Tsuneonella mangrovi: one gene and its partner. Each later gene encodes a partner of the first gene's protein in a complex. Links are inferred from orthologs where the notes say so. Each region holds a gene or a part of one and is shown in the gene's direction. Other genes may lie near its edges.

Region 1 (4,679 bases):
CTTTCGCAAAGCGTTCTCGCCCTTCGTTCGAAAGCAGCTCGTGAGCGTCCTGCGGGTTAGTGACGAACCCGGCTTCGTAGAGCACCGAAGGAACATCTGGCGACCGCAGGACCGCCAGCGCCGCCGATCGTTTGGGTTGCGAATGGAATTTCAGGATTCCCTTGCCTTCGCGCAGGATCAGGTTTGCAAACTCGTTGCTGTCGGCCTGGGTCTGGCGCTGCGCCAGCTCGACCAGGATCGTGCTGACCCCGTCCTGCTGGCCGGTTAGCGGCACGCCGTTTACCACGTCGGCACTGTTTTCACGCGTCGCGAACCGGGCCGCGGCCTCGCTAGAGGCTTTGTTTGACAGCGTGTAGATGCTCGCGCCCGAAACATTGTCGAGGTTGCCGGCGCTATCCGCGTGGATCGACAGGAACAGTTGCGCGCCGAGCGCACGGGCGATCGCGAAACGCTCTTCGAGCACGAGAAACCGGTCGTCGCTGCGGGTCAGTGCCACCCGGATTCCGCCTTCACGCACAAGTTCGTCGCGCAGCGCCTTGGCGAGCCCGAGCGTGATCGCCTTTTCCTCGATGCCCCCACCGGTCGCACCGGGATCGAACCCGCCATGTCCGGCATCGATCACCACCAGCGGACGCGATTTGTCGCTCGGTCCGTAGACCTTGGGCAAGTCGGCCGGCTCCCCGGGCGGCGGCAGCACAAGCCTTACAACGTAGCCGCGGCCCAGCGCCGGAACCGGAAGCGTAAGACCGAACGCATAGAGCCCCGCCATCAGCACGACGGGGGCCAGGAAGATCATCCACAGCTGAACGCGGAGCGACATCGTTGGTCCGATAAAGGGCATCGTGCGTGCGAGCGCAATATGGTTGCTCCGTTAATCCCTCGATGCTAGCAGTTTGCGCGATCGGACCACGCGATCCGCGCAGCAGGCTTTGGATGGAGATTCAGGCTGCTGGCGAATTGCAGGTCCGGGCCTACCATCGGGCACATTGTCCGGTAACCAACCAGGTTGACGCAGTAGATGATTATGCCTTCCCCGCATTCGCCGATATCGCCCTCGGGCGACGGCGCGATGGCCGCGGGCCGGGCCGCACACCAATCGTGCAGATCAGACATTGCAGACACATCATTCCGGCGCGCTGCCACGCGGCACGTGACCGGTTTCGTATCCGCCGCCGGACGAATTGTCCCCAGCGGCGATCCCACAACAACGCGCATCCGCAGCCGCGCATGGCAAGTCTGCCATGCCCCGCCCGGTCGCGTTCGGAGAATTCATAATGGCAACGCGCATGCTAATCGACGCGCGCCATCCGGAAGAAACCCGGGTGGCGGTGCTCAATGGCAATCGGATCGAAGAATTTGATTTCGAATCGTCCGATCACAAACAGATCAAGGGCAATATCTACCTTGCCAAGGTCACTCGGGTAGAACCATCGCTGCAGGCGGCATTCGTCGATTTCGGCGGCAATCGGCACGGGTTCCTCGCATTCAGCGAAATCCACCCTGACTACTACCAGATCCCCAAAGAAGACCGCGAGCGCCTGCTTGCCGAAGAAGCCGCCGCCGCAGAGGAAGAAGCCGCCCTGCGCGCGCAGGATGAAGAAGAAGGCAATGCTCCCGGCGACGAATACGACGCCGACGATGAAACCGGCGAATCGCTGGTCGAGGAAATCGCCGAGGACGGAGTCGAAGAAATCGACACCTCCGAAAAGGACGACGTCGCGACGATCGAGGAAGGCCAACTCCAGGGCGACGACGAGTCGGACGAGTCGGACGACGACGAAGACAATGGCGATGACGAAGACGAAGAAACCTCCTCGCGTGGTCGCGGCCGTGGACGCGGCCGACGGCAGGGTCGCGGGAACGGTGCGAAGCGCGCCCGTGCCAAGGAAGTCGACGAAGTGCGCGCCAAACGCCTTGCGCTTCGCCGTCGCTACAAGATCCAGGACGTCATCCAGCGCCGCCAGGTGCTTCTTGTCCAGGTCGTGAAGGAAGAACGTGGCAACAAGGGCGCCGCGCTGACGACCTATCTCAGCCTCGCGGGCCGTTATTGCGTGCTGATGCCCAATTCGAGCCATGGCGGCGGCATTTCGCGCAAGATCAACTCGGCAAGCGACCGCAAGCGCTTGAAAACGATCGTTTCAGACCTCTCGCTACCCAAAACGATGGGGCTGATCGTGCGGACGGCCGGTCTCAGCCGGACCAAGACCGAGATCAAGCGCGACTTCGACTACCTCGCCCGCCTGTGGGATGAGATCCGAGAAAAGACGCTCTCCAGTTCCGCGCCGAAGATGATCCATTCGGATTCGGACCTCATCAAGCGCGCAATCCGCGACATCTATAACCGCGAGATCGAGGAAGTCGTGGTCGAGGGCGAGGAAGGCTATCGCTCCGCCAAGGAGTTCATGAAGCTGCTGATGCCCAGCCACGCACGGCGGGTGAAGGCTTATTCGGACCCGGTCCCGCTATTCCAGCGCTACGGCGCGGAAGACCAGCTGCGGGCGATGTACGAGCCGGAAGTGCAGCTCAAGAGCGGTGGCTACCTGGTGATCAACCCGACCGAAGCGCTGGTTTCGATCGACATCAACTCAGGTCGCTCGACCAAGGAACACGGCATCGAAGCGACCGCGCTGTCGACCAACCTCGAAGCGGCCAAGGAAATCGCCCGTCAGCTGCGCTTGCGCGACATGGCTGGCTTGGTGGTGATTGACTTCATCGACATGGAGCGCAGCGGAAACATCCGCAAGGTCGAGCGCGCAATGAAGGAAGCGCTCAAGAATGACCGGGCGCGTATCCAGGTTGGCCGTATATCGGGTTTCGGCCTGATGGAGATGAGCCGCCAGCGCCTACGCACCGGCGTACTCGAGGCGACAACCCGCGAATGCCCGCACTGTGACGGGACCGGCCTGGTCCGCACCGCGTCGAGCGCGGGCCTCTCGGCACTCCGCCTGATCGAGGACGAGGCGGCCAAGGGCAAGGGCACGATCATAAGCCTTTATGCCTCGACCGAAGCAGCAATCTACCTGCTCAACGCCAAACGTGCGGACCTCGCCGAGATCGAAGCCCGCTACGGGGTATCGGTCGAAGTCATTCCAGAGGGTGAAGACGAAGGCGCAAAGATGCGTGTGGGCAGCTCGGGCCCGCGCCCGTCTGCAGCGCCGCAATTCGAACCGATTGTCGACGAAGAGGAAGACGATTCGACTGTCATCGAAGACGACGAACTCGACGCTGACGACGAGACCGACGAGGACGATCGTCCGCGTAAGAAGCGCCGGCGTCGCCGTGGTGGACGCGGTCGCAAACGCGCAGGCTCCGAAGGCGATGCGCAAACCTCCGACGACGCCTCGGACGAAGCGGACGAAGACAGCTCGGATGCTGATGCCGACCAGTCAGTCGGCGACGATGAGGATCGACCGAAGAAACGCCGCCGCCGTGGCGGCCGTCGCCGCCGTGGACGTGGCGGTCGCGAAGAGGGCCAGGGCGCAGACGAAGCGACACCCGAAACCGAGGGTGACGACAGCGCTCCCGAATCCACAGACCAGCCTGAAGAAGAGCCGACGGAAAGCGCCAACTCGGAGCCTGTCGAGCCGGAGGCTACGGAAAAACCCAAGCGCAAGCCCCGCCGCAAGAAGGCGGAGCCCAAGGCCGACGTTGAACAAGCCGCCGCTGAAACGACCGAAGCCGCCGCTGAATCAACCGAAGACACGGACGTGGCTCCGGCGGAAAAGCCCAAGCGCAAGCCCCGTCGCAAAAAGGCCGACGCAGCCGCGCCTGAGCCTGACGCCGAAACTGAGGAAGCCGCACCGGCCAAGCCCAAGCGGACCCGCCGCAAGAAGGCCGAGCCAAAGGCGGAAGAAGCTGCCGCCAATGACCAGGATGGCGACATTGCCGAGAAGGCGGAAACTGCCCCCGAAGCAGCTACGCCCGAGGAAGCGGACGGCGCGACGCGGCGCGGCTGGTGGCAACGCACGTTCGGAGAATAGCCCGACGCCAACCGGCAAAAGATCAGGCCCCGGACCTCCCCGCGAGGTTCGGGGCCTTTTGCATTGTCGCTCAGTCGCGACAGCGCGACGTCAAGCGCCCGACTTTCGCGCCACACCCCATTCCATCCACCCGGCGAATTTTGGCGCGCGCTCGAGGTAGCCTTGACCAAGCGGCTCGACCGACAGCCCGCCCCCACGCAAGGCGGCGCCGACCTGGCGCGTCAGGTGACAGTTGCCCATCATCGGCCGCCAGATCGGTTCGATCCGCGCTTGCCACTTGCGCGGCCCCGGATCGGGTGCCGAACCATGTTCGAGAAACAGCAGTTTGCCGCCCGGCTTGAGCACGCGGCGCATCTCCGAAATGACCTGTGCCTGATCGTTGACCGAGCATAGGGTATAAGTGCAAACCACTGTATCGAATGATGAATCGGGAAACGGTATCGCTTCACCCACCCCTTCGCGGATCAGCGCATCCCAACCTTGCGCCTTCACCCTCGACCGTGCGCCCTCGAGGAGCGCCGGATTCGGATCAATCCCGGCAAACCGGGTGATCTTGCTGTGATCGTAGAACTTCTGGTTGAGCCCGCCGCCGCAACCGATTTCCAGCACGTCGCCGTCAGCCAGCGGAACGACTTGTTCGCGCAAGTCCATGATCCCCGGTTGCGCGCAAGCACACGTAATCAACCGCGAAAGAATGTG
Region 2 (4,328 bases), 1.9 Mb from region 1 along the record:
TCCGACACTTCATCGGACCGATCCGACAGGTTCCCCCGAAATATTCCGCCCTGAAGATTGATGGACGGCGCGCATATGACCTCGCCCGGGCAGGCGAAGAAGTTGCCCTTGAAGCGCGGCAGGTAACCATACATTCGCTTAAGTATATTGGGTGCGTGGTGGAGGATGTGGAGAGCAGGGTCAGACGCAAGGAGCCGTCAGACCTCGGCGAGCGGATCGTCGAAAATCTCAACCGCAATGTCGCAAAGCGATGGCTTCGATCCATCTCTCTCCGGGCAAACGTCAGCAAGGGCACTTACATCCGCTCGCTTGCACGCGATATCGCGCACGCCCTTGGAACGGTCGGCCACGTCACCTATCTCAGGCGCACCAAGGCCGGGCCGTTCAGCCAATCCCAAGCGATTTCGCTGGACTTGCTCGAGGAAATCGGTAAGGGCGCGGCGCTTGAAGACCATCTCCTGCCGTTGGAGGCGGGGCTGGACGGTATCCCGGCCCACGATCTCGATCCGGAAAGCGCGCAGGCGGTCCGCCAGGGCCGGGTCCTTTCCGGAATGCCCCATCCCGACGGGCTCCTGTTTGTGCGATCAGCCGGCGTGCCGGTCGCGTTGATGGAAGTCTCGCAGGGGACGGCGAAAGTCGTCAGGGGATTCAATTATCCCGATACCGCGGAGTAAGAGAATGTCGGTTACCGCCGAAGCAAAGACGAAGATCATCAAGGACAACGCCCAGACCAAGGGCGATACCGGTTCGCCGGAAGTGCAGGTCGCTATCCTGACCGAGCGCATCCGCAACCTGACCGAACACTTCAAGGACCACCATAAGGACAATCACTCGCGTCGCGGACTTCTGATGATGGTCAACAAGCGCCGTAGCCTGCTCGCCTATCTCAAGAAGAAAGACGTCGAGCGGTACAACGCGCTGATCGCGAAGCTGGGTCTCCGCAAGTGACGTGATGCTTCGGCCCGCCATCGGCGGGCCGTTTAGCATCGCGACATCCCGGACTTGATCCGGGATCTCGTGCCGTTCGAGCCGAGATCGAAATCAAGCGATCCCAGCTTTCGCTGGGATGACGATTGAGAGTTTTGGCATCCTTCGCAATCCGGCGAGGGGGCCCGGGGTCAAGCAAGGCCCCTTACCGGACCGGGACGGCTTACCCGGAATATGAGAGGCCCCATGACGCAATGTGGCGCATGGGTCAGAAGGAAAATCAATGTTCGACACGAAAACTGTATCGCTGGAGTGGGGCGGAAAGACCCTCACTCTGGAAACGGGCCGTATTGCCCGCCAGGCCGATGGCGCGGTGCTCGCGACCTACGGCGAAACCGTAGTGCTGTGCGCCGTTACCGCCGCCAAGAGCGTCAAGGAAGGCCAGGACTTCTTCCCGCTCACCGTGCACTACCAGGAAAAATTCTCGTCGGCCGGGCGCATACCGGGCGGCTTCTTCAAGCGCGAACGTGGCGCGACCGAGAAGGAAACGCTCACAAGCCGCCTGATCGACCGCCCCGTGCGGCCGCTGTTCCCTGAAGGGTTCTACAACGAAATCAACGTGATCGCGCAGGTCTTCAGCTATGATGGGGAGACCGAGCCCGATATCGTGGCGATGATCGCCGCGTCGGCCGCGCTGACCATCTCGGGCGTTCCGTTCATGGGCCCGATCGGCGCGGCACGCGTCGGCTTCAAGGATGGCGAATACATCCTCAATCCGAAGCAGAACACTGCGCTGGCGGAAGACGGCAAGCTCGACCTCGTGGTCGCCGCGACGCAGGACGCGGTGATGATGGTCGAATCCGAGGCCAAGGAACTGACCGAGGAAGAGATGCTCGGTGCGGTGATGTTCGCGCATGACAGCATCAAGCCGGTTATCGGTGCGATCGTCGAGCTGGCCGAAAAGGCCGCGAAGGATCCGTGGGAAGTTGCCGCGCAAGACGGCAACGCCGACATGAAGGCCGCAATCAAGGCGATGATCGGTGACGATATCGCCAAGGCCTACAAGCTGACCGACAAGTCGGCTCGCTCGGACGCGCTCAACGCGGCGCGCGAGACGGTCAAGGCGCACTACGCGTCGGACGAGTTCGACGGCCAGCAGCGGATGACTGCGATCAAGCTGACCAAGAAGCTCGAAGCCGAAATCGTCCGTGGTGCCATCATCAAGGACGGCACCCGTATCGACGGTCGCAAACTCGATCAGGTCCGCCCGATCGAAGCGATGGTCGGCGTTCTGCCGCGCGCTCACGGTTCGTCGCTGTTCACCCGCGGCGAAACGCAGGCGCTTTGCTCGACCACTCTCGGCACCAAGGATGCCGAGCAGATGATCGACAGCCTCGAGGGGCTCAGCTACGAGCGCTTCATGCTGCACTACAACTTCCCGCCCTATTCGGTCGGTGAAGTGGGCCGCTTCGGTGCGCCGTCGCGTCGCGATGTCGGCCACGGCAAGCTCGCGTGGCGTGCGCTGCACAACGTGCTGCCGAGCCACGACGACTTCCCGTACACGATCCGCGTGCTGTCGGATATCACCGAGTCGAACGGCTCGAGCTCGATGGCGACCGTCTGCGGCGGCTGCCTTTCGATGATGGACGCAGGCGTTCCGATCGAGCGCCCGGTGTCGGGCATTGCGATGGGCCTGATCCTCGAAGGCAAGGACTTTGCGGTCCTCAGCGACATCCTGGGCGATGAAGATCACCTGGGCGACATGGACTTCAAGGTGGCAGGCACCGAAGCGGGCATCACCAGCCTGCAGATGGACATCAAGATCGCCGGCATCACCAAGGAGATCATGGAAAAGGCGCTCGATCAGGCCAAGGCCGGCCGTGCGCACATCCTCGGCGAAATGCACAAGGCACTGGGTTCGGCCCGTACCGAAGTCAGCAAGCACGCTCCGCGCATCGAGACGATCCAGATCGACAAGTCGAAGATCCGTGACGTCATCGGCACCGGCGGCAAGGTGATCCGCGAGATCGTCGCCGAGACCGGCGCCAAGGTCGACATCGACGACGAAGGCGTGATCAAGATCTCCTCGTCCGACCTCGACCAGATCGAAGCCGCCAAGAAGTGGATCCTCGGCATCGTCGAGGAACCCGAAATCGGCAAGATCTACAACGGCAAGGTCGTCAACATCGTCGACTTCGGTGCGTTCGTGAACTTCATGGGTGGCAAGGACGGCCTCGTCCACGTTTCCGAAATGAAGAACGAGCGCGTCGAGAAGCCGACCGACGTCGTGTCGGAAGGCCAGGAAGTGAAGGTCAAGGTCCTCGAGATCGACAATCGCGGCAAGGTCCGCCTGTCGATGCGCGTGGTCGACCAGGAAACCGGCGAAGAGCTGGAAGACACCCGTCCGCCGCGCGAACCGCGCGGTGACCGTGGCCCGCGCGGCGGCGGCGACCGTCGCGGCGGTCGTGGTGGCGATCGTGATCGCGGTCCGCGCCGCGATCGTGGCGGGCGCGACGGCGGCAACGACGGGGGCGGTGAAGCCCACGTGCCGGACTTCCTGAAGGACTGATCCTTCGAGCCAATCACGAATGGGGCCGTGGAGAGCGATCTCTGCGGCCCCTTTCCTTTTGACGGGTCGCTCCCCGGCGTTCACAGGAGCGCGCGATGATACCCCGCGAACACATTGCCACCGCTCGGATCCCCGGCGGAGACACGCTCGAGCTGGTGCGCCACGGGCGCGACTATGTCGTGATGCTCGGCCGCAACGAACTGATGGGCACGCGAATGCAGTTCAGCGAAGAGCAGCTGGCTCAGTTGACGCTCGAACGGCTCGCGACCGACGCGCCGCGCGTGTTGATCGGCGGCTATGGTCTCGGCTTTACGCTGCGCGCCGCGCTGCGATTGATGGGGCCGGATGGCTCGGTCATCGTGGCGGAGGTCGTGCCCGAGATCCTCGATTGGGCGCGCGGGCCAATGGCCGGGCTGACCGGCGACAGCCTCTCCGACCCCCGCGCACGGATCGAGCTGTGCGACGTCGCGGCGTTGATCGACGACGCGATGGACGGCACCTCGCCGCCGTATGACGCGATCCTGCTCGACGTCGACAACGGGCCCGACGGGATCGTGCGCGACGGTAACGAGCGGCTCTATACCCGAACAGGGATCGGCCGCGCGCGCGACGCGCTGGCGCCGGGAGGGGTGCTGGCGGTGTGGTCCGCTGCGCCCGACCCGAAATTCGCGCGCCGGCTGAAGGATGCCGGGTTCGATGTCGAGGAGAGGACCGTGCGTGCGCGGCCCAACAACAAGGGGCCGCGCCACACGATCTGGTTTGCGCGGCGGCGCTAGGCCAGGATGCGCGCGCGACCCATGAAGTCGCGCTTGCCAAGCGGCACGCCCTTCAT

Evidence for each region. Proteins that work in one complex are often made in the same cells at the same time.
Region 2: the proteins of CJO11_RS00670 (region 1) and pnp are in contact, whole or in part, in a cryo-EM structure (PDB 9QH0), measured with the Escherichia coli proteins. The link is inferred for Tsuneonella mangrovi from one-to-one orthologs.

Annotation. Positions count from the first base shown.
Region 1 is NZ_CP022889.1:139,113-143,791, reverse strand. What follows is about bases 879-4,180. They hold CJO11_RS00670 (Rne/Rng family ribonuclease), read left to right. Parts: upstream 879-1,274; coding sequence 1,275-3,980; downstream 3,981-4,180. Other genes in these bases: CJO11_RS00665 (class I SAM-dependent methyltransferase), read right to left, coding at 4,071-4,180. Also shown: CJO11_RS00680 (N-acetylmuramoyl-L-alanine amidase family protein), read right to left, coding at 1-820; more of CJO11_RS00665, read right to left, coding at 4,181-4,679. UniProt on the Escherichia coli protein: Endoribonuclease that plays a central role in RNA processing and decay. Required for the maturation of 5S and 16S rRNAs and the majority of tRNAs. Also involved in the degradation of most mRNAs.
Region 2 is NZ_CP022889.1:2,086,387-2,090,714, forward strand. Bases 903-3,853 are described here. They hold pnp (polyribonucleotide nucleotidyltransferase), read left to right. Parts: upstream 903-1,210; coding sequence 1,211-3,496; downstream 3,497-3,853. Other genes in these bases: rpsO (30S ribosomal protein S15), read left to right, coding at 903-948; CJO11_RS10205 (spermidine synthase family protein), read left to right, coding at 3,592-3,853. Outside these bases: tRNA pseudouridine(55) synthase TruB, read left to right, coding at 1-674; more of rpsO, read left to right, coding at 679-902; more of CJO11_RS10205, read left to right, coding at 3,854-4,272; CJO11_RS10210 (DUF1993 domain-containing protein), read right to left, coding at 4,269-4,328. UniProt on the Escherichia coli protein: Involved in mRNA degradation. Catalyzes the phosphorolysis of single-stranded polyribonucleotides processively in the 3'- to 5'-direction. Also involved, along with RNase II, in tRNA processing.